Regions from separate parts of the Paenibacillus sp. P32E genome, predicted to be linked through region 3. Evidence: predicted binding sites of a transcription regulator. Region 3 holds the regulator's gene; each other region holds the start of a gene.
The links. Region 3 encodes LexA, which represses DNA repair genes until DNA is damaged. Its sites were predicted from a motif close to CGAACATATGTTCG; they were not measured.

Region 1 (7,522 bases), on a different contig from region 3:
GTACGTTCCCAATAGCTAACAAAAAGACGCTCACAGTTATTCTGTGCAGCGCCTTTGTTTGTGCCTTAATGTAAGGAAGTCGCTTATGCGGCGTTCCTTTTTTTACTTAACGTCAGTGACCGAAGTACCTGAACCGGACTTTGTATTCTTGTCCGTAGTGTCTGTATTTGCTTGTGTGTCTGCAGCGGTGCTAGTATCTGTACCAGACAATGTTTCTTCCGCCGCACTCCCCTTCTCGATCAGTCCTGCGGCTACTCTGGCTTCATTCAGCTTGGAGATGCCGTACAACATCGCCACATCCGCTTGCTGGTTCATATCCTTGAACTCATCGGCTGTAACGTCCGGGGAAGCCGCACTTTTCGAGGCCTGCTCCTTGATGGAGTACGCGCTCTTAAACGCAATCATTGAGTCTTTTAGCAGCTTTTGAATATTCTCTGGCAGGCTTTTGGAAATTTTCACATCTTTGACTTCATCAGCGATATCCGAAGCCGTGTCCTGAAATTGATCTATTGCCTTTTCCAATTCCTTGTCCGTTGCTTTTCCTGACGAAAATGAGGTTAAGGTTGTGTTGAATGCGTCCAACGAGGATTTTCCCATTTGATCAAATTTTGTCATTTCATTATAAAAGCTTTGTACCTTCTCCTGCACTTCTTCGTGGGAAGCTGGTGCCGAATTATTGCTGCAGGCGCTTAGAACCATAACTACCATTAGTAATACTGCCAGTAAGGCTTGTCTCATATTTAAATCCCTCCAATTAACAGAATAATATCGAGTATTGTAAAGTGCAACTGAAAATAATGTAAAAATAGCAGGAATGGTATATTTGGCGGAATTGAAGCGTATCCATTCAGTGAAAACAAGTAGAAACGGTGATTCGTCCTTTTAAGGGAACTACCGTTTCAGCGAGAAATAGAAGGATAATGTATAGCGTTGAGCATATAAATTCCAAAAAAAAAGACCGCCAGCAGTGTCTGGAAATCTCTGTTTATACTATAATGATTGCAACATGATTAATAGAGAGGAAGATTGCGATGCCTTATTGCACTAGCTGTGGCGCAGAATACAAGCAAGGCGCCAAATATTGCGGAGAATGTGGAGCAAGTACTGAGGGGGATTCAGCCGCACCCATACGCCGTTCCTCGGCTGGAGCTGCACCCATACGCCGTTCCTCGGCTGGAGCTGCACCCGGATCGGGTTCAGGACCTGAAATCGAACTGTGGCAGGGCAAACCGGCCGGTATTTCCGACCGCCTCAAAGGCATTATACGCCTGAACACAACTACATATACGATCACCAGCCAGCGTATTATGGTCAAAACCGGACTGATTGGCAAAGACGTTGAAGAAATCGAATTGCTGCGGGTGAATGACTTCTCTGTCGACCAGTCCATCATGCAGCGTATTCTCGGCATTGGAATCCTTACGGTATTTTCGGATGATGCTTCATCGCCACAGTTGATATTGCGCAGAATCCGCCATCCCCAAACCGTAAAGGATGCGCTCCGCAAAGCTGTGCGCGATGAAAAAATCGCCAATAATATCAGCTATCGCGAACAAATCTAGACACCGCCCTGCCTTTTAGGGAAGATAGAATGCCCCGGCTGGAATGACGCCTTTGACCTGTCTGGGGCTTTCCCACATCAGAACTGCCCGCGCATCACCTTGGTTTTCATAATACTCCACCTTCAATTCATGCAGCTTCCCGGCAATCAGATTCACCATACCCTTCCGTTCCTGCCCGCTCTGCTTCACCCAGCTATCAATGACCAGCACCCCGTCTATCCACACCCGGATACCATCATCTGAGGACGAATATATCGTATAGCTCTCTGTGTAAGCCGCACTCAGCCTGCCGCTCCAGCGAACAGAGAATACATCGGCTGGAAGTGCCGGATCGGGAGCTGACAGCCGCCAGACAAAATTAATATCTGCATCGGTCCGCGTAACCGCGGGTGTTCCGCTAAGCGTTGCATTACTGTAATATTGCCCATATAACCCCGGCATAGGGGCTGCTTCAGGCATAGAGGCATATATTGCCGCCTTTGCCGTATATTCATCCAGGGTGAACACAAAGGAATCCTTCATAAAAGACTTGATCGCCACATCACTGTTCTTCTCAAACAGCAGCTTGCCCCAGTTCATCTGGTAAGACCATTTATTCTGGGACTTGGCCAGCACAGCCGGAGGCGGAAGCTCCCCATTTTCACCAATGGCAATTAGTTTGCCGCGCCCCAGCTCCCATAGAGAATCTTGATGGCTAACCTTGAAATCCGCATCATAGATATCCATTGCCAGTACGTCCACTCTGCTGCTGCCCGGATAATAGTTGCCCGGTTCATCTGACCATTGGTTTTCGGCATTGGGGCTCCACACCCACAACAGATTATGAAGTTTATGATATGCCGTATACCGTTCGAACATGATGTCCCACAACTGGCTGAACGAGCTTTTCTGCCCCCACCAGAACCAATCGCCATTCATCTCATGATACGGCCGCCAGAGCACCGGGACACCTGCATCATTCAGCTTTTTTAACGACTCGGCTGTCTTGTCCAGATCCGTAATCAGTGCATTGTACTGGACAGTACCCGGCGAAATATACTTGGCAAAATCTGCGTCACTGAGACTCATCTGGACATTCTGCCACACCGGAGCTGTCCCCGGCAGATGGGCATGATACGTCAGCGTCACTATTCCGCCCGCTTTATTCCACTTAATCGCGCTATCGACCACCGCCTGCCGCTGGCTTTCGATTTGCTGTACCGTCTGGTTCTCAATAGCTCCCAGCTCATAGCCGTGGATTGCCGCATATTGACCGCTAAGCATCTTCAGCTTGCTGCTGAACTCATCGGGGCTCTCCAGATAATCATGTTGCCCGCTGAGAATTCCTTGCCCTTGCAGCCGGTATAACGTTTTCAACAGCTTCACTGCCGTGGGAGCGAGCGCAGCATCTGCCGGAGCCATCAGCACATTTCGAAAGGCTGCCTGCCACTGCACATCACCTACCAGCCGTGAGGCGGAATCCAGTAAATCCCGAAGTATACGTGATTCCATCTTTTCCACCATCCTATCCCTTTTTTCTACATCATATGGGGATGTGTAGGACAAGTGCACGGCGAATCGACATGAAATCGGCATACCTAACCCGCACGGAATCCAAAAACCATATTCAAGCTATGTATATTCCTTTTCAGCTATCTGGAATACCTCATTGGCAGCAACCCGACTGCACTCACCTTGGCTAGAGTTCCCTCTACAGGAACAATCACCTTGCAATCCTTGCCGTAATCGGCAATCAGCTCTCTGCACATGCCGCATGGGGAGACAACTTGGATCTCCCCTTCAGCATTATCGGGATCGGGATGTCTTACCGCAACTATCGTATCAAACTCCTTGTATCCCTCGGATATTGCCTTTCCGATCACCATCGCTTCCGCACATACGGTAACTCTGGATAGACTGGCCTCCACATGTACTGCGGTGAAGATCTCCCCCGTCTTGGTCCGGAGAGCCGCTCCCACATGATGTCTCTCCCATTCATAGCGCTTCTTGATGATTTCCTGTGCGCAGGCAATCAACGTCTGATTTTCAGTATACTAAATGGGGCGGGATTTAAGATATACTGGTTAAGTCTACGTTTGGCGAGAGCATAGGCTCACAAAACTTAGGCTTATGCTTGCGAAGCAGTTTTGTACGAAGCTGTATTTAGAAGCATAGGCTAACAAAACTTTTAGGGGGCAGCAAAGTGAAGTCCAAGAAATTCATCCCAAGTTTCATCATCGTCCTGCTGCTCTTGGCCGCCGCTTACTGGTTTGAGGAGAAAGGGCCACTGCCTAGCAGTCAGTCTACTACAGGAGACACTGATGTTGTCCAACTGGTGTTCCCCAGTGACCGTTACCCGGAGACAGCCAGGCACATTCAGGATGCCATCCGAAGTGGAGAGTCGTCCATTTGCACCATCGACCGGCAGGAAGCCGAAGAGAACCGCAAAGAATCCTTGAAGGGGATCCCGACCAAAAAAGGATATGACCGCGACGAATGGCCGATGGCCATGTGTGAGGAAGGCGGGAGCGGTGCTGACATCGAATACATAACGCCTAAGGACAACCGCGGTGCCGGCAGCTGGGTGGGCAATCAACTGGATGAGCTGCCTGACGGCACGCGGGTGGAGTTCATGTTCAAATAGCCCGGCACCCGCCGTTGGTGATATATGATTCGTATCAGCTTGCATGCTGTATCACCCGGCATGGCTTACCTTATCCCGCCGCCAGGCCAGAATTCGCTCCACCCGAAAAACCCGGGGTCCGCCGGTTGTAAAACAAGTTGTTCTGAGAAGCCCGGCTTTGTGTCCGTGAACTTTTATTCTCCGCTGTGTAATTTTGCCTGCCTTATCTTCGTATATAATTTCAACCACCTCACCGATCAGCTTTTCTATATCCTTCGGGCGCAAGTGAAGGCCCTCCCTTCGAAGAAACAGAACGTTTGTATGTATTATATGCAAACAGATGTTCTATATTCGATGATCTGCGAAAAAGACGCATTATTAAAGAAATAGCCCTATCCGGCATTCGCCAGACAGGACCACATTTGCAGATTGAAATACTATAATACGTTCTAGAATATACAGGCTCTAGTGATAATAACCAGCAGAATGAACAGTACCAGAATCGCACCTGTCGAAGTAAAAGGGCTACAAACCGGCACTACTGGAGGACCTTGATTTACTCCACCGACATTATTACCACAACCGCAACCATAATCTGCTCCCATAGTTAATTCCTCCTCTTAAATATTGACTACAGCACAGAATATGTTGCAGGCTAATGTGCTGCATGGGCCAATTGGCAAAGAAATCCCATTCACCTAATCAATTGTGTGAAGAAAGTCGATATACAATAGGAATGCTCCTCTTCAAGCCATGCTCACAAAACTTAAGACTATGCTTCCGAAGTGAGTTTTGTACGAAGTAGGACAGGAAGCCATGCTCACAAAACTTAAGACTATGCTTCCGAAGTGAGTTTTGTACGAAGTAGGACAGGAAGCCATGCTCACAAAACTTTTAGGAGGTGTGAAATGGATATCGCCGCTTTATCCGTATCATTGGGTCAGGCCAGTCTGCAACAGGCTGCAAGTCTGCAAGTGCTCAGCATTGCCAAGGATCAGGCAGAGGTTCAGGGACAGAATATGGCTCAAATGCTTGAACAGAGCGTACACCCTAACTTGGGAAAAACACTTGATATTAGAGTTTGATTGCTTTATGCTTAGATACATAAGAACACAGGTTCGCGTCAACCTTAAGCCCTTCGGGCTTTTCTTTTGGCCATAAATACGAACATACGATCTTGTATCTGAGGTGAATCAAATGCATTCTTACTATCAAATGACGGCTCTGGAGAAGTGGACGGAAGATTTATATGAACGGTTGGATATCCGTAAGCCGGCACAAATTTCGATTGCATATATTGCCGAGCGCCTGAATATTTGGGTCCATTATTTGGATGTGAGGAGCAAAGGGATTGAGGCCTCTGCCGGTATGTATAGCATGTTTATCGACAACCGGCTTCCGGATGAACTTCAGCGCCTGGAATTTCTGCATGAGCTCTGCCATCTGCTCCGTCATGCCGGCAGCCACACACTGATGCCTGAGCAATTTAGTCAAGCGGAGAGGGATGAATCGGAACGCTTCATTCTGTATGCGGCAATGCCTTACTCCATGATTTCGAAGATGACTCTGCCTGAACTCCGTGAAGATGCGATTCAGGAGCTTGCTGCTGCTTTTCAGGTTCCCTGCGAGCTGGCTCTGCAGCGGATCGATCAAATTCAGCGGCGTGTGTTCCAGGGCCAGTTGATTGCTGTGATGGAGCGAAACGAGGACAGAAAATTAAGCCACAGACATATTCGGTAAATGCAGAGGAGATAATAATGCAGACATGCATTTATCTGAGATCAGAGCCTATAGGTATCAAGAAATTACCCTTAGGGGGGAGCGGTATGGAAGCCATCGAAGTTATCCACTTGTTGTTGACCCATCCGGATTACAGCGTGGACGCAGTACACCCCGAAATTCCGGATTTTGTGGGCATCGAAACCATTGAAGTGAACCACGAGACCCAGACTTTTTCCATTCTCCTGCAAGAACCGCAAGAAGATTAGTAACTTATGCCATAACGCTGCCCGGTTAAAAAAGCGGCCCCGCCGGCATCCGGCAGGGTCCAAATATCTGAATAGGAGGGCCCCGCCTTCTTTTCCGAAATCATCTGTTATCTGCTTCTGTACAATACTCCTCATACAGCATCGGCACCATAGCATACTTGTCGAGTTGGCAGCAGTAGATCACATCTGCATCATCCCCCCGCTCACGCAGTTCACGTGCACTTGCTGACTCCCTGATCAGCCTCTTTATCTTATGCCGGGACGCAAATCTCCTCCTTGATGACAGATACTCCACACCAAACGTTAAACCCCAAGAACGATAACGCCTAGCGTCATATATAAAAAAAGAAACAGCATCAATGCCACATTCCCGCCAATTGCGACTTTTTTGAGCTTAGGCTGCGTATTGCCCTTGTTAGTAATTGCCAATACCAGCCCTAGCGGGCTCAAAAAGACGATCATCACAACCCAAACGCCTTGCAGCTTCTCTCCCGCCTCAAAGGGAAACACAAAACTGTAGACCGTAAACAAACCCGTAAGCATGAACAACAGAAATGGAAAAATAACCCCTAAATTCTTCAAATTATACCTCCGGTGAACATGTATTTGAAAGCATCCATTGAGGTTCGTACTAATAAATTTTAATCAATTAATAATATTAATAAAGTTGTATCTTTATCCGATAAATATAAGACGATAGTAATGGTTCTTTGGAATCAGTATATCTTCGTCCATCAACTAGAGAAATTAACCACTAAAAGGAGTAATTTATGAAAAAACAACAGTTGAAATTTAAGTCCTTGTCCGTTTTATCAACAGCAGTCTTACTAGGAACGCTCGTGTCCCCAGCTTCAGCTGCACCCACTCTTTCGGATATTCCAAACAATTATGCTAAGGCTGCAATTCAGGAACTTATCTCCAAAGGGATCATGAACGGAACCGGCGATGGAAAGTTTAATGCGGAAGGGAATATTAAAAGACAGGATTTTGCCATCGTCCTTGCCAATGCTCTTAACCTTAATCTTTCCGCACCTCCAGCTACAGCAACCTTTAAAGACATCCCGAAGGATAGTTATGCCTTTGCCGCGGTGGAAGCTGCCGCTAAAGCCGGCCTTGTCAAAGGTATGGGCGGGAATTTGTTCGGCGGGTTCCAAAGCATTACCCGGGAGCAAATGGCAGTGATGTTCGTGAACGCCTTGGGAGTAGATCCCGCAGGAAAAGCTAAAAATCTTACCTTTCCCGACTCGGACCTTATTGCAGTTTGGGCCAAGGATGCTGTAGCCGCAGCTGTAGAGTATGGATTAATGGTAGGCAGACCTGATGGGACATTCAGCCCTTCAATAAGCGCCAGCAGACAGGATGTGGCTTTG
Region 2 (7,522 bases), on a different contig from region 3:
TCCTTGATTTTCTGGACCGTGAGCTCCGGTTCCATGTTCTGCAGCAGATACTCCGACTCCCTTTTAAAGGCCACTTCCTCCGTATAATTCCCCAGATATTCATCCACAATGCCGTACGGCACCGCTTCCCGCTCCAACCGAAGCTGGATATCATTCTTCGTGACGTATATGAAAATCCGCAAGGCCTCCTCGCCGTATTTCTTCCGAAATGCGCTGGCGCCTTCATGATTCACTACAACGATGACGGCTTTATGCTCTTCAAGGCCTTGTTCGAGGTCTGCCAATGCAATTCCGTAGTGCCCCCGCTCCAAATGGACCCTCTGGAAAAATGCATTTGTCTCTACCATCGCCTGAAACTCGCCGTCAGAGATAAAATGATAATGTTGCCCATCCTCCTCTTGCGGGCGGGCCGCACGTGTAGTGTACGGAAGGATGTAGGGGATTCCCAGCGAAGCACTAAGCTGCTTGGCAATACTTTTCCGACCCGAACCGCTGGTTCCGGTGATAATAATGATCTTGGGATGGGAAGATTCTATAAGGGTCTCAGCCGGTTGGTTCTGAGTATCCTCTTGGATCGCCGATGCTTTGGATGTTTTTAGCCAGTTCCACATTGCCTTTCCCGTATGCCTATGTCTGCGCAAGCTTTTGACAACAGCACCGGGATTCACCTCCTTCACATACAAGCTATACCTATAGTTAATTCGACAAATATCTCCAAATCCCTCCAATGAGCCCCTTTTAGTTGCCCCTCTGAAAACAGCAAAAAGAGAGTACCCTTAAGATACTCTCTTCTCCCTCTTATTTATCAAATGAAAGCTGCTTACACTTGCTTGAATTCGATCCAGTCGATCTGAAGGCCCGGCTTCACAAAATCCAATTTCAGCTCATACAGACCCGCTTCCAGCTCAATCTTCACAAGCTTCTGCTTGATCCATCTACCGTCTGTACCGTTCGTCTGAATGGTCGCCATCATCTGACCGTTCAAGGTCACATTGCATGCGCTTTGCGCCAATTCCGTCTCTGTGGACATGATACCCACGATAATCCGGTACCCCCCTGCTTGTTCCACTTTTACAAAGGTGGATCCCGCTTTGGAAGGTTTCACCTGGGCATTCCCGGTCAGAGATTGCGCCAATTCTTCCGAAAGGGCAGGATTCGCCTTGAAGCTCTCCACCGTTTCCTCACTTACATGGGGTCTTGTGAACACCGGCGCATTCATAATGAACCGGCAGATGTTCATAGCAGAGCGCTGAAGCTCTCCACGGGTCAGTGAGCCATTATCCAGTGAATCCAGGGTGTTGTCATCATAAGCGTTGACTTCCGAGCCATAATTGCTGACAACCATATATACGTCATTTTGTGCACGGACCATCCAGTTCATATACTTGCGGTCTGCCGGGCCTCCATCCACAACATCGTTCATAATCGCCCACCAGTCCGTCATTACGATACCTTGGAAGCCCCATTCTCCGCGGAGAATCGTGGTATTCAGATCATAATTGGAAGCAGCCCAATGTCCGTTCACCGGATTATAGGAGGTCATGATCGAGTTCGCGCCGCCTTCTTTTACCGCAATCTCAAAGCCCTTAAGATAAATCTCGCGGACCGCGCGTTCCGATACGATAGCATCCACCTTGCTGCGGTGCTTCTCCTGGTTGTTGCAGGCGAAGTGCTTCAGGGTGGCATTAGAGCCGCCTTTCATAATCCCGCGTGTGCATGCCGCCGCAAAAACGCCTGAAATCAGCGGGTCCTCCGAAAAATACTCAAAGTTGCGTCCATTCAGCGGACTGCGGCGGATATTCAGCCCTGGTCCAAGCAAAGTGTCCACGCTGTTTCTAACCAGCTCCCGGCCTTCCATGACATAGAGCTCTTCAACCAGTTCCGCATTCCAGGTTGCCGCAAGCAGCGTTCCAATGGGAACCTGAGTCGCCTTGTGTCCGCTGTCCATCCGGATCCCGGAAGGGCCGTCTGCGGTACAAGCTACCGGAATACCATAGCTGAACAGCTGGTCGCTGACCCCGCCAAAGGCCGACGCTGTACCCGGTGTAACCAGCGGACTGCTCATCCCTTCGCCTCTGACGATTACCGCGAGATCCTGGTCGCTCAGTTGGGCGATGAACGTGGTCATCTCTACTTTTCCGTCATGCACATCTCTTAAGGTATAGCCTTGATACCCGGTCTGCGTAAGCGTTGCAGGCAGATTCTGCTCAATCCGCTCTTTCATCGAAACCTTGCGTGTTGGAACGGCAGCGTATACCAATTCATAGGAACCGTCTTCCTTGCGGGCTCCAGGCATCATCCGCGTGAACCCTTCGGTTGGCGCCAGCGCTTCCTGCAGCTGCTCCACCACCTCAAGAGCCTCCAGTACATAACCGCTGCGTCCCTCTACCTGAACTTCTGCTGCCTTTTTAATGCTGCTTCCTACATAAATACGGTAGGTTCCCGCTTCCAGCACATAGGCCGAAGGATGCCCGGTCACGCCAGCGTCATCATAGGAGGCCATCGAATGAACCGGGAAGCTCACTGTCAGACGCTGCGACTCTCCCGGCTGAAGAACCCCGGTCTTTCCGAAGGCTGCCAGCACTTTGGCCGGTTGTCCCAGCTTGCCTTGCGGAGCTTCGTAATAGACCTGTACAACCTCTTTTCCGGCAAAATCGGTTCCCGTATTCGTTACGGTTACCCCAATCTCAGCGAAGGTCTTGCCTGCCCGGCTGACCAGCCTGGCTTCTTCCGGCTCGATGGAGAATGTAGTGTAGGAAATCCCGTAGCCGAACTCAAACTGAACCTTTTCCGGACAGAAGGTTTCAAAATAACGGTACCCCACATAAATATCTTCCTGATAAAAGTTTTTGAATTCATTACCGTAGTTTGCAGTCGAAGGATAGTCCTTGATCGAATAAGCAATCGTATCCGTCAATTTACCGCTTGGCGTCACTTCTCCTGCCAGTACATCGGCAATGGCATTGCCCCCTTCCATCCCGCCATGCCAGGAGTAAATCACACTTGGAATAGGGTGCGCATAGCTGTTATCGTTCAGCCAGCTCATATCGATAATATTCGAGACATTCAGAACAACGACCGTTTGCTCGAAATAAGCCGTCACCTGCTTCAGCATCGTCTGTTCATCTGCCGTCAACCGATAGCTCCCCGGCGCGTCAGCATTATCCTGATCTTCTCCCGCCGTACGTCCAATGACGATAACCGCCTTGTCCGATTTGCTTCTTGCCTGCGATACCAGCTCATCCGTTAGCGGCATTTCCTTCTGGTGCCAAGGCTCTGCTGCCCAGGCTCCGCCGCCATTGTCAAACGGATTCTGCTCAATCCACTTCTCATAGACCGCCGCCAGCTCTTCGTTGACAGCCAGATTCTTCTTACTTCGCAGTCCATCCAATACATTGGTTGTATACGAGACATGCACGCTTCCGCCTGAGCCTGTACCGCTGCGGTAATAATTCACTTGAGTTCTGCCAAAAACCGAAACGGTTTCACCACCGCGCAGCGGAAGCACCTGGCCTTCATTGCGCAGCAGCACCGCGCCTTCCGCACCTACGGTCCGGCTGAATTCTGCAAAACCCTCTAATGGAACTCCTAATTGCTGTGTAGTCAAATTTGTTTCCTCCTGATTGTCATTTCCTTATCCATATCTTACTATAAAGAATCCCCTATCAAGAATCAAAGGGAATGTGGTCTATACAGACTGAACTTGAGACTTTGCCCAAGCGGGATTTGGTCGTTACTGCGGAGAATGTTTGGACTTCCGGCCGCTGTTATGCTTGGGTTTTCTGCTTTTGTTCCAACGGTAGCGCTTGACATCAAAAGGTAGCCGCTATCGCTCCCCGAGTTCCAAATTCCCCTCCGTCACTTTTCCCTTTTGTTATTTTTTCCAAGTTCAATCTGCTCTAAGAATGCCCGGAGCAGCTGTTCCAGATGATAGACTATTAGTAAAAAACGGCAACCCCACAACTTTAGTTGTCTTGGGCTGCCGCTTATTGTTATCTTATTTTCCTTACTGTCCGTCACAACCTTATATTTATTTCCGGCGCTGCTTCATCATCCGGTTATACATCACCAGCGCGGCAATGATCATTCCGATCATGGCGACACTGCTTGCTGAATTAGCCGACATGCCGAACATGAGGCACACGCTATTCACTAATGTTCTCGTAAGCAGCGCAACCAAGATCAGCATCAATGGACGCCAAATATTATACCCTCTCATCCCCTCAACACTCCCACTCTAGTAATCAAGCTATTAGTAGCTATTATAGCACAAGAAGGAATGCGCATACATTTTCGCCCGGAGAGCACTGCCAGACGGCAACTGCTCCCTACTAATTCTTATCCATTCTTTCTTTTCAAACATTCCAGAAGCTCAACCTTCATACTCTGTATAGCATCTTCTTTGGGCATCCGCAACACACGGGTTAACCGGACCATATCTTTTTCAAAAAATTTCAATAACGCCAGTGTAGCCGATTCATCATTATCCTTCTGAAGACGTTCAAGCAACCCTAAGAATTCATCTTCCGACTTAATTCCTGAATCATTTTCTTCCTCCATTTGTTCACCGCCTGTTGAGATATATTCAATTGCCGGGCGACCTCAGCTTCTGTTTGATCTCCTAGATAGATTGCGCAAATGACCTTCTTTCCCACTTCTGACGTTAGTCCATCTAAATAGTGCTGCACCAATAACCTGTTATCAGCTTGTTCGGAAAATGATGGAGTACGGGGCTCCGGGCTGGATGCGAGAGGGACTTCACGCTTAAAATCCCTCTTGGCACGATACTGCATACGCCAAGCAATCCGGTAGAGCTCATGACGATAGTATTCGATTGCACTCACTTTTAATGCCTCCCTTGTATTTCTATATACCTATAATGTAGGGAGTTATTAATTTCCATTCTACAACCAATATAGGAACTTATGTTCCTATTATTATATACATAAGGCAATCTTTTGTACATTGCTAGTCAAAATCCCAGTCCAATGAAGTACTGCGCCCGTCAGATTTTGACAGGAACGTGTGTTCGGTATATAATTTCCTGTATAGGAGGGATTCTGTGTGGATATGATGGAAAAACTTGAAATTTTAACAGCTTCGGCCAAATATGATGTGGCCTGCACCTCCAGCGGCTCCGATCGTAAAGGCCAGCCCGGTGGCATGGGTAATGCCGTCAGCATGGGCATCTGCCACAGCTTCGCAGCAGATGGCCGCTGCATTTCACTGCTTAAGGTGCTGATGACCAACGGGTGCGTATACGACTGCGCGTACTGTGTGAACCGTAAATCTAACGCCACACCCCGGGCTGCACTCTCGCCGGAGGAGCTCGCAGACCTGACCATGCAGTTCTACCGCCGTAATTACATAGAAGGCTTATTTCTCAGCTCCGGCATTATGCGGAGTCCCGATTATACAACCGAGCAAATGATTGCTGCTCTTGATCTGTTAAGGAACACCTACCAGTTCAGAGGATATATCCATGTAAAAGCCATTCCCGGCGCAGACGAGGTGCTGCTGTCCAGACTTGGTCTGCTGGCCGACCGCATGAGCGTCAATATCGAGCTTCCTTCTCAAGAAAGCCTGGGCCTGCTGGCTCCCGACAAGAGCAAGGCCTCCATTCTGAAGCCTATGTCCCTGATCAAAGAAAAGATTAACGAGAACCGCTCGGATCTCGTCAAATATAACCATGCTCCCCGCTTTGCTCCCGCCGGACAGAGCACCCAGATGATTATCGGAGCTACGCCCGATACTGATTTCCGTATTCTGACCCTCACCGAAGGGTTGTACCGGAAATACGGGCTGAAACGCGTTTTTTTCTCTGCCTATACCCCCGTAGTGGAACATTCACTCCTGCCGGCTCTAGATACCAAACCGCCGCTGCTGCGGGAGCACCGCCTCTACCAGGCCGACTGGCTGCTGCGTTTCTACGGCTTTCAGGCCCATGAATTGCTGGATGACGCGGTACCCAACTTCAATCCGCTGCTGGATCCGAAATGCAGCTGGGCAGTGAATCACCGGGAGGAGTTCCCGGTTGAAATCAACCGTGCACCGTATGAGCAGCTGCTGCGGGTGCCGGGGATCGGGGTAAGGAGTGCTCAGCGGATTGTTAAGGCACGACGGGCCGGAACCCTGGACTTTGCCGCCCTGAAGAAGCTTGGTGTGGTTCTTAAACGCGCACAATTTTTCATAACCTGTAAGGGAAAAATGCTGGAGGGGTTAAAGGTGGGCGAGCATACCCTGCTCCGCTCACTCATGTCCGGGCAGGAGCTTGCCAGGATCGAGCCGCCGCAGTACGAGCAGCTCACTCTGTTCGACGATTCCTATCTGGCAGCCTTGCCGGCAGCGGGAGCGGCAGTCCCGACAGCAGGTTCGGCTGCGCTGAAGGGAGGCGAATGGCCCTGATGTTTAAGGCAGCTGCTTTGGCCTATACCTACGACGGCAGCTTTGAAGGCCTGCTGTGCTGTGTGTTCGAGAGCTATCAATGGAAGGAAACCCCGCTTACCATACATTCAGACGAAGAAGAACAAGGCCTCCTGCTGGAATCGAAATGGATTGATACAGACATCAGCAGAGCTGAACGGGTACTGAAGTCAATCCCGCTACGCATCTGCACCGAGGCAGAGGAGTGGGTTCGTCTTGGATTCTGGTCATGCGCCCCGGACAAGGAGATGCTGCTGCTGAATTTTCTGTACCTGGGCTTCACTCATGGCCGCAAGGTAATGGACATGCTTGCCGATGATACGGTGAACGCCCTGCAGAAGGCGGTTCAGCAGCTCCAGCGGGAAGCTCACCTGTATTTGGGGTTTGTGCGCTTTTCCGTATATGGTCCGGTTATGGCAGCGGTCATTGAGCCCAAAGGCTTCGTGCTGCCCGTTATTCAGGATCATTTCTGTGACCGGTTCCACGGAGAGAGCTTCATGATCTACGACAAAACCCACCGCACGGCCCTTATCCACCAGCCTGGACAGCAAGCCATTATTCCACTCGATGAATGGGTACCGCCTGCACCGGATGCAGCTGAGGAAGAATACCGCCGCCTCTGGCAAGGATTCTACAACGCTATCGGCATCCGTGAGCGCAAGAACGACCGCCTGCGCTCCTCGCTGATGCCCAAGCGGTACTGGAAGCACCTCACGGAGATGAATGGCGGCAGCACCGGCATGGCCGAGAGCAAACCGAAGCTTGAAGAGGGCTCACCCCTATTGGAACATGCAAAGTCGAAATTCAAAAGCTGATTCTGAACAGCGGAGATCAATTTCATCTCCGCCTCCGATAGCTCGAAAATGATGATATCCAGATTCTCCTTTTGATGCCCGATAGAACTCGCTCTGGGGATGGGAATCGCGTCAAGCTGGATATCGCAATATGATCTGTGTAGGTGTTTTACCATGTGCTGCAGCAATGCTTCCCATCTGTTCATTCTTCAGCATGACGCTTGCAAAATAATTGCGCAGATCCATTCTGTTTATAGAGCGCGCAAAAGGGATGCCCCTTAGCCATTTTCATGACCTTCAAGACA
Region 3 (7,522 bases):
CTGGACAAGCTACTTTATGAAAAAAGGCTAAATGCAAACCAACTATCTAAAACGACAGGAATACGGTACCCTACTATCTCAGATATGGCTGATAATAAATCGAAAGCTTGGTCCCCGGAAAATCTCAACAAGATTATGATTGCTTTAGGATTGAAAGACATTTCTGAATTGATTGAGTATGTAAAAGAGCCGCCACAGGAGTAATCCTGGACGGCTCAATTTTTATAGCTTTAATATGACTCAAAAGTAGTGCCCACATAAACGCCCACAAAATGCCCACATATAATAGAAGTAAGGCAGTATATTTAGAAAGTTACCTCTCTTAGTTCCCTTTTGTTCAAGGCATTCAGCAGCGTTCAGATGGATCTAAAAAGGCCAAACTGTAAACCGCACACAAGTACACGAATGGGAAAGAGATCAATACATGACTCTTTACTAGGATGAAGCAGCCCTTGGCGCCGTTGGCGTCGAGGTTTTTTTTGTTTGTGCATGTGGAGTTTTAAGAACCCTTCAAAAGGCGGCGCCCATAAAATGCCTACAAAATCAAAGCAAACTTCGATTTTAATACCCAATTAGGGGTACAAAATGAAATGAATTGATGTTGTAAAAAATCTTTTGGATTTTAACGGTTGCCTAACACATACATGCCCTTGCCTCAATAGGATGTTATTGTTTACTACTATAAGGAGGCAGGTACGAATGCAGAAAAAAAATCCTATACTAAAGAAAGTAAGATCTGCTAAATTGACGCAGAGGCATGTCCATGAATTTGAGGGTAGTACCAAACTGGCGGAAGAAGGAGCAGATCGACATAACCATCGGTTCGCAGGCGTTACGGGGCAAGCGATTCGGGTAGGAAAAAGCCATGTTCATGAAATTGATCTCACTAAAACGGATTTCTTAAACCATTTTCATAATCTCAAAAAGATTCGGACGGGGCCGGCGATTTCGGTTGGTAATGGCAAGCATGTCCATTTTGTTACGGGTCTCACTACTTTAAATGATGGCCATCAGCACCAATTTAATTTTGCCACTTTGATTCAAGAACCGCTTATTTAAAATGATCATTGCCCCGTCAGTGTAATGGCGGGGTTTTAATGGTGGGTGCGCTTAATAAGGAAGAGGGAAAATGAGTATTTTATTAATGTGGATGGGCTTCTGGCGTATCGGTGATGTACTATTCATTCACAGAATGTCCGAAATCAATTATACTTAGGCTGTTATTTACTTCTGATCACAAGCGTAAAGGGTTTCACGATCAAGCCGTTCTAAAGGCGGGACGATCAAGCTGTCTATGAATCTTATATAGAATTGTTTACTGATCATTGGGATTTCGCTGGCCACCTTAGTGGAGCTTAAGGCGAAAATAAAGTTTCATTGATTGCAGCCGTGAATAATAGTGTGAGGAGTGAATCCTGTGAAAAGTGAATATCTCCAATATTTTGGCGGTTTGTTATTGGTGGCGGGATTAATTGTCTCTATTCCAATAGCAGTCGACGCAGAAAGTGTACTGACTGGTGTGTATATAGCTATGTGGTCGTCTATTGCGGGAATGTTTTTTATTGGTTTTGGGGAGTTGCTCCGTTCTATACTGCGGATTGAACATCGGATCGCGGGTCCACGTCCCCGCTTTGATCCACTGACCGGGCAGTATGTAGATACCCCGCGCGACAAGCACTAACCGATTCAACTTAAAAAATACGCGGATAACTAGATAGGGAACAATTGTTCGTAAATGGATATCGCTAAATAAATGAAAAGCCCCGTTTGCCGGGGCGCTTTAAGTTCTGAGTTAAGAATTTGCATATTTTATTATTTCATCAGGGATCTCGGTTTCGCCTAGAATTGATTCAACGGCTTTCCAGGCTTCTGCGAACTGTTTACCGGTATAATGGGTGCGGTTGCTGGCCGGGTTTGAGAGTGACATGTCAAAAACGATATACTCGCCTTCCTCCTCGATCACCCTAAAGCTGACGGCACGGTCTTTTTTTTGTATCCGTACTTCTTCCAATGTGCATCCTCCTCATATCCAATCTGGGAACAAACTACCTTAGTCTTATCAAATCACGGGCAGAAAGGCAAGCAAAGTCATGAAAATGACACGCATATCCGCGGAAGCACATCATTTTGAACGAATACCAAAAAAAGAAGAATAATGTTTTTGACAAAATAAGCCTGCTAAATCGTTTACATATTGTTCCATGCGGCTGTATACTACCTATAGAATGAAATATGACCCGCATGCATATTTTTGTGGTTCAGCTCTGATTATTGGGATGATAATCGTGGTACTATGTAGGTGATTATTTGTTATTGTAGTGTAATACTTGTCCGAACGGATTTGCTGCTTGGGATTCGTACATAATTGCTTGAAAATGTGTAATTTATGAGCAGTGGGAAACAGTAGATAAGGAGGAGCTGTTTTGAAATCAACATATAAGGTTCTGACGAGCGATGCCGATTTGTTCGCGGCAGCTCTCGCACAAGTGAAGGTATACGTTGTTCAATTGATTGAAGGCAAGCCGCATGTCATAGCAGATTATGCCGGTCCTGTTCAGAGATGGACGCCTGAAGATGTACTTGTTGCAGGAATGTGTTACAGCCGGGAAGGGTTTGAGTTCAGAGTCCGTGTGCCAAAGAAGCAAGAATGACGGACAAGTTCAACGTTAGTCCAGATCAGTTGACAGCCTGGGTATACAGGTAAACCATTCCAAGTGTCGAATTAATAGAATAGATAGAAATAGGAGGTGGTTCATTGTGAGTGCAGTTCATTATGAGCTTCAATATGTGAATGGACAAATTGAAGAGCTGGAATCCACATTCAAGACGGCGGAGGAAGCACGGGCACATCTGAAATCTAGTGGACTTACAGAATGGATTATGGCGGGCGGCAAACACATTAATCCGGCGAATGTGATCTCTATAAAGGTCAAGGAAGCTTAACCTGACTCTGAGAGCTGCTGAAAAGCGGCTCTTTCGTTTTATGATCTGTTATTGTTGCCAGATAACACATACCAATGTGTCTGCTCTTGCATCTCTTATACTATAAAACGTAAAAGAGGTGTAATGATGACAGAACGCGAACGTGCGAGAATCCGCAGAGCTATCAGTTTGCTGCGGACACAAAGAGCTATTTTGCTGGAAAGACTGGAAGAAATCAATGAAAACTTGCGCCGGGTGCCAAACCCAAGCCGTGCCAGACGTGAGCTGCTGGCTGCGAGAGCTTCCATACGGGAAGCGTTACGCTTAAACGCTGCGGCTATCCGATTGCTTAGAAGTGTGCTGTAAGGTTTAATGCTTAGATCTTAACCTTTAAAAGAAGTCTTGGAATCTAAGGCATCCCCCGGGATGCCTTTTCATAGGTGTGAAACCGGTTATCTTACATAAGTGGAAGGTGATAGAGATGGAAAAAGATGAAGATGTTACAGTGATGAATATTTCTAGGGAAGATGTGGAAAAGGGAAGACTGGAGAATTATTTACGGGAATTCAAGAAGTATGAGAAAAAGAAAATGCGCGGGAAGGTAAAGCTCATATTTAACGGGTATGAGCAGGATCGCAGGGAGATTTATCAGATCCGTGAGATTACGAATTGGGTGGATCGTCTGCTGAAAAATGTTCCTCACTTGTTCTACTTTTTAAGCAGGGAGAATTATAGTATGCGCATTGTCTTTTTCTGCTTATCTGAAGTGGTAGGGCGCTCTGGGGTAGAAGTGTCGATCACCAAGGAACAGGGCCGAAGATTGATTGAGAAAGTTGCCAAAAGTGCAGTAGTCTACGCCAGGAAGCTGAAGGAGCCGGAAGAGGTGCAGCTTGTACTGGCTAAAGGCATTCTGGATGAGCTTGGATATGAGCAGACTCAGCAATAAGAACAATGTGCTCCCGGGTCGTGAGTGGTATAAGCCTGAGATTCACCGGGAGACATTATCCGTCTATTACTTCAATATGTAATCATAAACAGGTTTTACATGAAGTTGAAGGACGTTATTTGCTCGGCATAGACAATCAGCTGCTTATATTCAATTTCAGTTCCAAAGCTGGCGAAAGGCCGTACAATTACATTATCCAAAACTACAAAATTGTAATTGAAAGTCTTTTCAGGATGCTCAGCACCCAAGTAGGAAATGTATTCATCAACGATGACATCGTCCATCAATGATTTGAGGTTAAATACATCCTCATTACTGCTGGTGTTCGAAGCTACGTTGCCTTGAATGCTGCCGAAGGCAGTAAGGATATTGACTCTGCGTTCCCCATGATTATTGTTCAGTAAAAGATTGGAGAGCTTACCTAATGCGTCGACCTTGAAGTCGACATGGGTTCTTATTTTGGATTGATTCAAACCAGACACTTCCTTTCAAGATTTAATTTACCAATATACAGGTTTCGACATATTACTCCGCTTTTCCTGTTTGTATGCAAAATAAATGTTTGAACATGAAGGACACCTAGTGAGACGTTGATAAATGTCTCGCTAAGGTGTCCTTTGTGCAGTTATTCCCGAATAGTTACGCGGGTTCCAATGGGAACTGTTGCTGCGAGGGATAACACATCTTCATTGTACATGCGAATACAGCCATGGGAGACCTTTTTACCGATGGAGGAAGGGTCATTGGTTCCGTGAATCCCATAATGGGGTTTGGATAGGCCCATCCAAAAAACTCCGAAAGGGCCGCCGGGGTTTTTCTGTTTGTTGATAATGGTATATTCTCCAACTGGAGAAACGGACAGCATCTTGCCTATGCCGACAGGAAAACCTCTAATTACAGTGTCATTGTCCAGAAGATACAGCATTCGCTGTGACAGATCGATAATGATTCGATAATTGGGCATTTTGATCAACACTCCTTTTATGATCAGGATATGAGTGGAGTGTAGAGAGAGTTCTGGAAAATTAGATAGAAAACCTATAGCGAACAGTTGTTCCCCTTCGGTTAATCAGGCAGAGGGTAACAATATAGGCCAACTATTAGTACTAAATAGTGTAAAGAAAACAATTGGTAGATTGGAGGAAAATGAAAAAACTGTTCCGCTATTGAGCGGAACAGTTATAAATGAGACGGGGACTTACTAATGAATATCGCGGAATAGGCCGATAACTCTGCCCAGAATCGTAACTCGATTCAGACGTAGAGGCTCATAAGCCGGATTCTCCGGCTGCAGACGGATATGGTCACGTTCTTTGTAGAAGGTCTTAACTGTTGCTTCATCTTCTTCAGTCATGGCAACGACGATATCGCCATTATCTGCTGTCTGCTGTTGGCGGACGATTACATAGTCACCATTCATAATGCCAGCGTCGACCATACTGTCACCAAGAACAGACAGCATGAACACTTTGTTATCACCTACATAATGAGTAGGCAGTGGAAAGTAGTCCTCGATATTCTCTGTTGCTGTAATCGGTACCCCGGCGGTAACCTTTCCAACGACTGGAATGCGTGTTACCGTCTGAACAAATTGATGAACATTCTCGGAATCCTCTTGTCCCAGCAGTTCTATTGCACGCGGTTTCGTTGGATCACGGCGGATAAGCCCTTTCTTCTCCAACCGGTCCAGGTGACCGTGTACCGTGGAGCTGGAAGCCAGTCCTACAGCTTCACCGATTTCCCGGACAGAAGGCGGATACCCCTTGCTGCGGACTTCGTTACGAATAAATTCCAGGATCGCCAGTTGACGACTCGAAATCTTTGACATCGGAATCAACCCCATATACTATGTTTGGGAAAATTATAACATAGAACTTCCGTTCGTACAAACATAAGTTCTAAAACGATCGGGAATGGCAGCTGGAGAATGGAAAAGCGGAGTGGATATAACAGAAAAAGAGGTTCGAAGAATAAGGGAACAATTGTTCGAAAAAAGTATTGATCAAAACACATGTTCGTGTTATATTAATTTCGAAAGTAAGAACAAGTGTTTGGAGGTCGGTTAATATGTTAAAGTACAGCACATACCGTAGTATTTACGACGAGGTTCATGAGGACCAAACAGCGAGAGCCCGTTCTGCATACAATGATAGACTAGATATGAAGAATCTTCTTTCCTCTTTAACAGCACCTTGCCGCAGATTGCTCCGCCAGGACACAATTGTAAAGCTGGCCTTGATTTTTCTGTTAGTGATTTCCGGATTTACTGTGGTAGGCAATGTTTTTGCGGGATCGGTGTTGTCGGCCAAGCAGGAGAAGAGGGTTGTTGTTGAACGCGGGGATACACTTTGGAGCATAGCACTTAAGAATAAACCGGCTCATATGAAAACGGCTGTATATATAGAAGGAATCAAACGGACGAGCGGTCTTAAGAACAGCAATATCCAAGCCGGCGATGTGCTGAGTTTACCTGTATATTAATACTGATAGAGTACCTATAGATGGATACCAGGAGCTTTCAGGGGGTAGACCTTGACAAGCTCTTTTTCTCATGGCAAAGTTAGAATGAATTTATAGGGGAGGGGAACATATTGAACATTGACGAATTGGTCGCCCGCATCAATGAATTAGCGCGCAAACAGAAGAGTGACGGCCTGAATGAAGAGGAGCTTACGGAAAGAGCCAAGCTTCGCGAGATCTACCTGGGTAATATCCGCAGTAACTTCCGTGCTCAACTTAATAATATTGAAATTGTGGACAAATAAGCGCATGAACAAGGCAACAAGGCAGGAGTTAATGATGCTCTGTTCCTTTTCATAGATATTATAGGATGACTAGGGGGAACTGACATGGCCCGTTCTTGGGAAAGAATGGTTCAACGCAACACACAGCAAATCAACAAGCAACGCAAGAAGCAAGGGAAAGATTCCATCTATGCATCAACCACTTCTGCCGCTGCAAAGAGCAGCGATATTTTTAAAGGCCGCAATATTGTATTTCCGGTAATATTGTTGATGCTTGGCATCATGTTCTGGGTAGTTGGTTCCATAGATGAAGCTAAAGGCAGCGGCATTCTTGCCAACTGGCTGGGAGTGGTACTGTATTTCCTGCTTGCGGCACTGCTGTTTTTCCGCCGTCCATATTTGAAGGTTGAACGTGCCAGACTTGCCACCATTAAATACAACCGTGAGCGTCAGCTTCCAGCAGCGGATATTGAAAAAATTACCGTTACCCGTGGTGCAGTTTCCATTAAGTATAAAGGTAAACGCACACAGTGGGTATTCTCCAGGCTGTTCAACCGTTATGACATTAATGCAATGGGTGAGCGTCTGGAGCAGTTCGCCAAGCAGAATCATGTAGAATATGTGAACGAATAGAAAGATACGTCCTGCATAGGGAGAGGGAGAACTATAATGCCGATTTCCGCCGTACTCTTTGACCTTGATGACACACTGCTCTGGGATGAGCGTAGCGTTGAAGAAGCATTTCGTTATGCCAGTGAAGCAGCAGGTGAATCCGTCGATCCTAAGGAACTGGAAGCAGCTGTCCGCAGGGAAGCGAGGAATCTGTATGAATCATATGAAACGTTTCCGTTCACCAAGCTGATTGGGATCAATCCTTTTGAAGCGCTGTGGGGGAATTTTACAGCAGGTG
Region 4 (7,522 bases), on a different contig from region 3:
AGCAGAATGACTATATCGCCGTAAACAACCGGGCGCATGATCTTCAGGGCTTTATCATAAATAAGCAGCGGCTCACCGCCGCTCATGCCGGTCATCTGCGAGATGCGCCGCACAATAGCCCTCGCCTCAAGCTGTGCGGTTTCACTCTCAATCGCTTCATTCTCCTGCGGAGGAAGCTCCCCGTCCTCAGCCAGCTCTTCTGAGCGTCCGGACAACGATGTCCCCCGGTCGATTAGCAGCAGCTCAGGGGCAAAATAAAGATCTGGCCCTTTTTCCTCAGCCCCCGGGAAATGTGCTCCGTAGACCAGTTCTGCGCGCTCATCATAGCTTATTTCAGCAACCTTACTGTCCATAATCTGCCGGAAAATCATATTTACCGCATTAACCACCTCCAGGCGGCTGCGGAAGTTGCGGGCCAGATCGATTACCGAGCCGCCTTCCGTCTTGCCTGGATCCGGGATTTCATCCCCCCTGGCATCCTCCCCAGTCCCGGTTACGCCATCACTTTTGTTGCCTGTGATTGAGCCAAAGCTCCGGTATTTATCCAGAAACAGTCCCGGCTCCGCCAGCCGGAAACGGTAGATGCTCTGCTTCATATCTCCAACCATAAAGCGGTTGCCCGGGGATTCGCGGGAGATCAGGCGCACAATTTCTTCCTGCACGCTATTTGTATCCTGATATTCATCCAGCAGCACTTCGTCGAACTGGTCCCGGTACTCCATCGCCGCATCCGATGGCACGGAATGACCAGGTGCAGAATCCTCGTGGCGCAGGATCTTCAGGCAGTAATGCTCCAGATCACTGAAATCAACCAGGCCACGGCCTGCCTTCTCAATCCGGTAGCGTTCACCGAATTCGATTACCGTCTCCGCAAGCTCCCGCATCAGCGGTGCCGCCTCATGCAGCTCGCCCAAAAAGGCCTCGGCCGGGCGCCCAAATAGGGATTTCTGCAGCTCCAGCAGGTTCTTCTTCACACTGTCACGGAGATCCTTCACCGTCTCCTGCAGCCCGGGATCGGTCGAGTCCTTCTTGCAGGCTTTCAGCTTTCCAAACGATATTTCCATAAAAATATCATACAACTCGGCCCACGGACGGAGTTCCAGAGCTTCCTGCAGCGATTGCACCATTTCCAGATCCGCAGCCAGATTCTCAGCATAAGGAGCGGGCCCCCCGGGCTGCAAAGCGATATCCCGGCCCTGGCGGAGCTGACTCGCAGCCCCGTCCAGTGTCAGCTTCGCTTCCGCCATAATACTCTGGACCCATGGCGTGTGGCTAAGGGCTTCCGTGTCCGGCAGTGAGAAATCCGCAGCGGTACCCCGCAGCCACTCCGCCGGCCAGGGATGGCTGCGCGCAAAATCATGCAGCCGCTGTACCAGCGCATGCACAGCATCATCACTGCGTTCACCGCTGAACCAGTCAGCCAGCTGTACAAAAACAGTATCTTCCCCGTCTTCTCTCACTTCTCCATATTTCTCTTCAAGCAACTCCTCCAGCAGCTCCTGGCGCATCATCTCTGCTTCATGCTCATTCAGAATCCGAAAACCCGGATCAATGGGAATGAGCTGGTAATAACGCCGGATGACTTCCAGACAAAAGGAATGCAGCGTCGTAATCGAAGCTTTGCCGAGCAGGGCAAGCTGGCGGCGCAGATGCTCATAGCCCTGGCTCCCTTCTTCATCCCCGGATTCCTCCTCCAGCTTTCGTTCCAGTGCCTCGCGGATGCGCTGCCGCATTTCAGCAGCCGCTGCCTTTGTAAACGTGGCCACCAGCAGCCGGTCTACACTGAACCCGTTCTCTTCGCTGCTGATTTTACGGATAATCCGTTCGACCAGCACCGCAGTCTTGCCGGAGCCTGCCGCCGCCGCGACCAGGATATCATCACCGCTCACAGCGATAGCGCGCCATTGGTCGTCGCTCCATAGGCTTCCTTCCGGTTTGGGCTCTAGTTCCGCTTTTCGTATCATGGCTTTTCTCCTCCTTCGCGGGATAGCAGGTCCCAGATGACTTCTTTGCCCGGCTTGCCGAGAATGTTGTAAGCATTGCCTTCCACAGCCTCATCGAACTGGCATACCGGCCGGTAAGAGCAGAAGGTGCAGGCTGTTTCCTGCTGTATCCGGTAAGGCTGAATGGCCACATCACCTTCGGTAATGCGTGTCCCGATATCGGTGATCGTGCTGCGTACCGAGGTCAGCAGATGTCCCCATTGCTCAGGCGTAGCGACCGAAGCACTGCTGTAAAAGCTCCCGTCGCTCTTCAGTGCCACCGGTACAATCGAGGAATGCCCCTTGTCCAGAGTGGTATCCATAAGCGAGACTACTTCGCGGTCAGCCGTCAGCAGCCCTTTCATTTTGAAACGCTTCATTAGTTCCTGCTCTGCCTGCTCGCGGTTCATGCCATTCGCTGAAGTCAAGAGCGGATCATGCACATGGAAATAGAGCGTTCCGGCAGGAAGAGCAGTCTTGCCGAGCCATTGCTCCGAATAGGTGAGCAGAACATCCAGGTAGGTAAGCATTTGCAGCGACAGCCCGTAATAGACCTCATGCAGCTTGAGGTCCTTCTGGCTGGATTTATAGTCGATGACCCGCAGCAGAATGCCTTGCTCGCCTTCGGCCATATCCACACGGTCAATCCGGCCCACCACCTCCATCACGCAGCCGTTTGGCAGGGTGATTCTAAGCGGCGGAAGGTCCTTGCCCGGTCCAAAATCAAGCTCAAGCCCCACCGGCTCAAAGCTGCCCCGTCTGGCATGTTCCCCAAGGATCACAGAGGCGCGGCCGACGATGTTCTTGAGCTTGCGGGAGATATATCCGTAACGCTTACTGCTCATCAGGATTTCACCTTGGAGAAGCGGTGAGAGCCTGTCCACAGTCTCCCCGGCCTCACGGCGGCATTCCTCCGCCGTCATACTTCCCCAGCTGCGTCCCTGCTTCTGCAGCCGTAAAGCCATATCGCTGAGAGCGGCATGGAACAGCTGACCGATATCCGGGGCCTGCAGCTTGTAGAGCTGGCGTTCCTTCAGTCTCAGTCCGTAGGAAGCGAAATGCGAGAAGGCGCAGGCGACGAATTTTTCCATGCGAGATACACTGCCCCGCACTGTTGTTCCGCCGTATAAGCGCAGACTGGTCTCCTGCTTCAACCGGATTCCGTCATTGCGGTAGAACAGTGAACCGAGCAGCTTTACCAGCTTCGATCCATGCTCCTCATCCGTGATAAACCAGTTATAAACATCCCACCAGAGTGCGGGAATGTCCACGCCCTGCCGCCACTGCCGAAGCTGCATAATCAGCATGCGCAGCGTCTGTTCCGGGTGACCCACAAAACCCGTATGCAGCGCTTCAAGCGCCTCAGTTTCTTCTGCCGATTCAGCCGCAGCTGATGGAAATCCGGAAACAAACTGCTCTTTCAGTGCCCCTGGAAACATGCCGTGCAAATGGCGGATCATTTCGGATGGCAGCAGGGCCTTGCCTTCTTCATCCGCTGTCGCATAACTGATCCAAAGCTTACGGCTTGCTGTAGTGAGTGTATTGTAAATCAGAAAACGCTCATCCAGCAGCTTGCGGGAAGAACCTGGAGCAAGCTCCATCCCGGCATTCTCCAGCAGCATACGTTCCCCTTCCGAGAGGATGCCGTCTTCCTTGAATTGGGCGGGAACAACCCCTTCATTGAATCCCAGTAAAAAGGCATATTTGACTCCCGATACCCGGGTGCGGTCCATAGTTCCCACCAGCACCTGATCCAGCGCAGGCGGCACCAGCCCCATCTTCAGTTCAGCCAAGCCTGTCTCCAGTACCCCGGCAAAAATGTCAAACTCCATTCTTTCGTTACCCATCATCTCGGCAATCTGATCCAGCAGATCCAGTACCGCTCCCCATAGCTGGGTATGCTCGCGGGCCGCTTCAGGCTGCCCCAGCCCTAACGCCTTGGCACTCATCTGTTCCAGCTTGCGTGCGGCGTCCGTGTCCTGCAGAAGAAAATAAACCGCCTTGCACAGTTCCAGTCCGCTGCGGCTTGTTTTGACCCGCTTCTCAAAAGCCTGAAGCGGACCTGTAATAATCTCCCGGCATGCTTCCATTCTTGCCAGGAGCACTTCATCCACGACTCTCTCGCCTTCCAGCGACAGACTCGGAATTCCTTTCCAGGACCGGCCATTCGTCCAGCGGTGGCCCTGAATACCGCAAGCCAGCACATAATTCTCCAGTGCATCCATATCGGCGCGCGTCACACTGTAGTCCATCGGCAGCAACAGCTCCGTCTTCACACAGCGGAACACATCCTCATACCGCCACCGTCTGCGTACCACATCAAAGGCAGAGCGGATAAATTCTACTAGCGGATGATGCAGCTCATTCATCTTTTGATCAAGGAAGAATGGGATTCCGTAGTCCTGGAACAGGGGAACCACAAGCTGTTCATAGTCGGCAATATTGCGCATAAATACTGCCATCTCCCCGTATTTTGCACCTTCCTCACGAGCAAGACGGAGCATCTCCCTCAGGCTTCCTTCTACTTCGGCTCTGCGCGAAGCTGCCGCAGTAAGGGTAATCGCATCTGTAACCTCTGAAGCGGCACCGTTCCAGCGGATTCGCCGGCCAAACCCCTTCTCCAAATGGGCAAGGACAGGACTTCCGGCAAAACGCGGCAGCACCGGTGGTGCCAGAAGTTCATCCCATACCGTCAGGCCCATTTCCTCTGCCATTCCGCGAAGCTTGATACAGGTTACTGCTGCGGGATGAAACAGCTCCAGCTCATGAGGCTGCATGCCCGCAGGATATATCCGGTCCAGTGTCAAAGCGACCGTGACTTTAGCGGCATATAGCATCAGCTCCCGCAGCACGGCAAATTCCTGTGTTGTGAAGCCGTGAAAACCGTCCACCCAGATTTCCGCACCGCGAATATAAGAAGACTCCTGAATATGTTCAGCCAGCTCAGCCAGCCGATCCTCCTCATCGATGTACAGCCGGGACATTTCCTGTTCCAACTCTCGGAACACCATATGTACATCATCCAGCTTGCTTGCGAGAATGGGACTTCGCCCTATGGAGTCCCGCATTCGGGCGATCTGCTCCTCCAGATCAGCAGTGCCCAGGCAGCAGCGCTTCAGCTCCGTATGCAGTTGGCTAAGCCGTTCTACAAAGCCCGGTCTGTCGCTTGATTGACCAAACAGCTTCAGCTCTTCCTTGCGGCGGCTGATGATCTTGTAGATCAGCATCTTCTTGCCTTCCTCGCTGATCGGCAGACTCGCGCTGCCTCCGGTCTCCTGCTTCACCCGGTAGGCCAGCCGCGAGAAGCTCAGCGTCTGGGCACGGATGCTGCCCTTCGTCTTGCCCGTCTTCAGCAGCCCTTGCTCTGCACCGAAGGAGCCCTGCTCCGGGACAAGCACAATAATCGGCACACCCAGTGGTTCCGCTTCGAGACGGGAGGAGATATCCTCCCATATTTTCGTAGTCTTGCCGCTACCTGAGCGGCCAATCAAAAAGTGTACTGTCATCACAGTAAACCCCTTCCGTAGCGGAGAAATAGTTAAAGCTATAACATGCTATACGAGTTTTATAGGTGCTACCTGCGTATAGGAATGCAAACAGGTTCTGTTCATATTCCATCTATAATCCGAAAATATTCAAGTGAATCCGTCCCAATATTATAGCATACCTCTTCCAGCAAGAACATACGTTTGCCATTCTTTGCATATCTCCATCTAGGATATTCTGGATTCTCCTTTTTACACAAAGAGCCCCTCCGCAGCCGGAGAGGCTCTTCTATACAGATCTATTTGCTGTGTACTTCAAAAATGGCAAATTTCAAGTAATGGCCTTCGTCCACACCGAGAATTTGCGGATGGTCTTTGCCTGCGGCCCGCCACTCGATCAGACGCAGCACTTTACCCGCATCCTTGGCGGCCTCCGCGATAGTGTCTAGGAACAGCTGCGGCTGCATGTGATAGGAACAGCTTGCCGTTACGAGATAGCCGCCCTCGTTGACGAGCTTCATACCGTGCAGGTTGATGTCCTTGTAACCGCGGCAAGCGCCTGCAACCGCACTCTTGGTCTTGGCAAAAGCAGGCGGGTCCAGGATAACAACATCCCAGGTGCGCCCACCTCCGGCTGTCATCGGTTTGGCGGTATCCGTTTTGCCGGTGGCCCGCTCAGAGCGTTCTTCCACGCCTTTGACCTGGTTGCGCAGGAAAGCAAAAGCATCGTCGACCACAAATTCCACACGATCGGTGAAGCCGTTCAGCTCCACGTTAGCTTTGGCGCTCTCAATCGCATGGGCAGATACATCAAGGCAGGTGACCTTCTTGGCCCCGTATTTGCACGCATGGAGAGTGAAGCTGCCGGTATGTGCGAAGCATTCCAGTACTGTTGCACCGTCCCAGTAAGGGAAAGTGACCGGTTTGCCGCTTTTGTTAACCGGAAGAGTCTGAAGCGTCCCATCTTCTGCCGTAACCTCCTGGAGGGTAATGCCGCTTCGTCCACCCCAGCCTTGGATCAGCGGAGCAATGGAAGCCCTGTTTTCCCGCTGGTCAAAAAAGTATCCGGTCTTCTGACCTTCTTCTATATCTACAATCACCTTGAGGCCGTTCTCACTCACAGTGATATGGCGCGGACACTCCCCGTACAGCACGCCGGTTCTCTGTTCCAATCCTTCAAGCTCGCGTACACTTACATCACTGCGCTCATAAATACCTCGCGGCGCTACAACCTCTACAAGCGCCTGTACAATCTGGTCGCGGCACTTGTCCATGCCCAGCGTCAGCAGCTGCACTACCAGGACATCACCGAAGCGGTCGATGATCAGCCCGGGCAAAAAATCAGCTTCCCCGTATACCAGGCGGTACGCATCCGCTCCAGGCAGAAACCGTTCTCTATGGTGCAGACAGCTCGAAAACCGCTCGGCAAAAAAAGCGGTATCCATTGCCGCCAGCGGACCCTGAGCTAGAATTCTTACCCGGATCTGCGAAGCAGGATTGTAATACCCTGTCCCGAGAAATCTGCCTTGATGATTAAGTACATCTACCAATCCTCCTGCCTGCGGATCTCCGTCTACGGATGCGACTTCACTCGCATAGACCCACGGATGGCCCTGCTCCAGTCTTTTTTTACGGCTGCGTTCCAGAATAACCGATGCCAATACCTTCAACTCCCTGTTCTTGTTATTGATTTGTATACATGTCCACTTCATTGCATTCATATATTGGTGTACAACCCCGTTCAAAGGAGCTTGTCCCTATGATCCGTGATCTGCTGTTCCCTGTCATATATGGTCTTGTCATTTTCCTCGCCGGCATGAAACTGATGGAGGCTGCGCTGGCGAGGCTCGCCGGCCCTCTGCTTACGAGAAGTCTGCACAAAGCAACTTCCACGCCCCTAAAAGGCCTGATTGCCAGCAGCCTGCTGTCAGCACTACTGCAGAGCAGCACTGCCGTAACGGTGCTCACCATCGGCATGGTTAACGCCGGACTGCTGACGTATGCCCGGACGCTGGGTATCATCCTGGGCAGCAACATCGGCACCTGCCTGACCAC

Region 1: A3848_RS14440 (ImmA/IrrE family metallo-endopeptidase) is a predicted target of LexA. The motif match lies at 5,329-5,342, and genes of this name have one in related genera.
Region 2: A3848_RS30425 (putative DNA modification/repair radical SAM protein) is a predicted target of LexA. The motif match lies at 5,019-5,032, and genes of this name have one in related genera.
Region 4: addB (helicase-exonuclease AddAB subunit AddB) is a predicted target of LexA. The motif match lies at 5,661-5,674, and genes of this name have one in related genera.

The regions. Positions count from the first base shown of each region.
Region 1 covers NZ_LVYY01000013.1:316,397-323,918, forward strand. The annotation lists gene A3848_RS14405 (hypothetical protein) at 103-738, opposite strand; gene A3848_RS14410 (PH domain-containing protein) at 1,032-1,562, shown strand; gene A3848_RS14415 (glycosyl hydrolase) at 1,578-3,053, opposite strand; gene A3848_RS14420 (cytidine deaminase) at 3,194-3,577, opposite strand; gene A3848_RS14425 (NucA/NucB deoxyribonuclease domain-containing protein) at 3,745-4,185, shown strand; gene A3848_RS14430 (hypothetical protein) at 4,237-4,449, opposite strand; gene A3848_RS14435 (YjfB family protein) at 5,073-5,249, shown strand; gene A3848_RS14440 (ImmA/IrrE family metallo-endopeptidase) at 5,380-5,904, shown strand; gene A3848_RS32325 (hypothetical protein) at 5,991-6,152, shown strand; gene A3848_RS14445 (hypothetical protein) at 6,456-6,734, opposite strand; gene A3848_RS31330 (S-layer homology domain-containing protein) at 6,923-7,522, shown strand, end outside.
Region 2 covers NZ_LVYY01000077.1:87,891-95,412, reverse strand. The annotation lists gene A3848_RS30450 (guanylate kinase) at 1-611, opposite strand, end outside; gene A3848_RS30445 (glycoside hydrolase family 3 C-terminal domain-containing protein) at 821-3,607, opposite strand; gene A3848_RS30440 (hypothetical protein) at 4,031-4,219, opposite strand; gene A3848_RS30435 (hypothetical protein) at 4,339-4,560, opposite strand; gene A3848_RS30425 (putative DNA modification/repair radical SAM protein) at 5,071-6,405, shown strand; gene A3848_RS30420 (TIGR03915 family putative DNA repair protein) at 6,405-7,238, shown strand.
Region 3 covers NZ_LVYY01000007.1:189,977-197,498, reverse strand. The annotation lists gene A3848_RS08775 (helix-turn-helix domain-containing protein) at 1-204, shown strand, start outside; gene A3848_RS08770 (YmaF family protein) at 700-1,059, shown strand; gene A3848_RS08765 (hypothetical protein) at 1,418-1,681, shown strand; gene A3848_RS08760 (hypothetical protein) at 1,793-2,011, opposite strand; gene A3848_RS08755 (hypothetical protein) at 2,424-2,651, shown strand; gene A3848_RS08750 (hypothetical protein) at 2,758-2,943, shown strand; gene A3848_RS08745 (hypothetical protein) at 3,070-3,288, shown strand; gene A3848_RS08740 (hypothetical protein) at 3,404-3,868, shown strand; gene A3848_RS08735 (hypothetical protein) at 3,964-4,341, opposite strand; gene A3848_RS08730 (L,D-transpeptidase) at 4,494-4,832, opposite strand; gene lexA (transcriptional repressor LexA) at 5,070-5,696, opposite strand; gene A3848_RS08720 (LysM peptidoglycan-binding domain-containing protein) at 5,936-6,349, shown strand; gene A3848_RS08715 (DUF896 domain-containing protein) at 6,460-6,633, shown strand; gene A3848_RS08710 (hypothetical protein) at 6,718-7,245, shown strand; gene A3848_RS08705 (HAD family hydrolase) at 7,282-7,522, shown strand, end outside.
Region 4 covers NZ_LVYY01000013.1:438,765-446,286, forward strand. The annotation lists gene A3848_RS14980 (UvrD-helicase domain-containing protein) at 1-1,964, opposite strand, end outside; gene addB (helicase-exonuclease AddAB subunit AddB) at 1,961-5,488, opposite strand; gene A3848_RS14990 (class I SAM-dependent rRNA methyltransferase) at 5,767-7,128, opposite strand; gene A3848_RS14995 (Na/Pi cotransporter family protein) at 7,227-7,522, shown strand, end outside.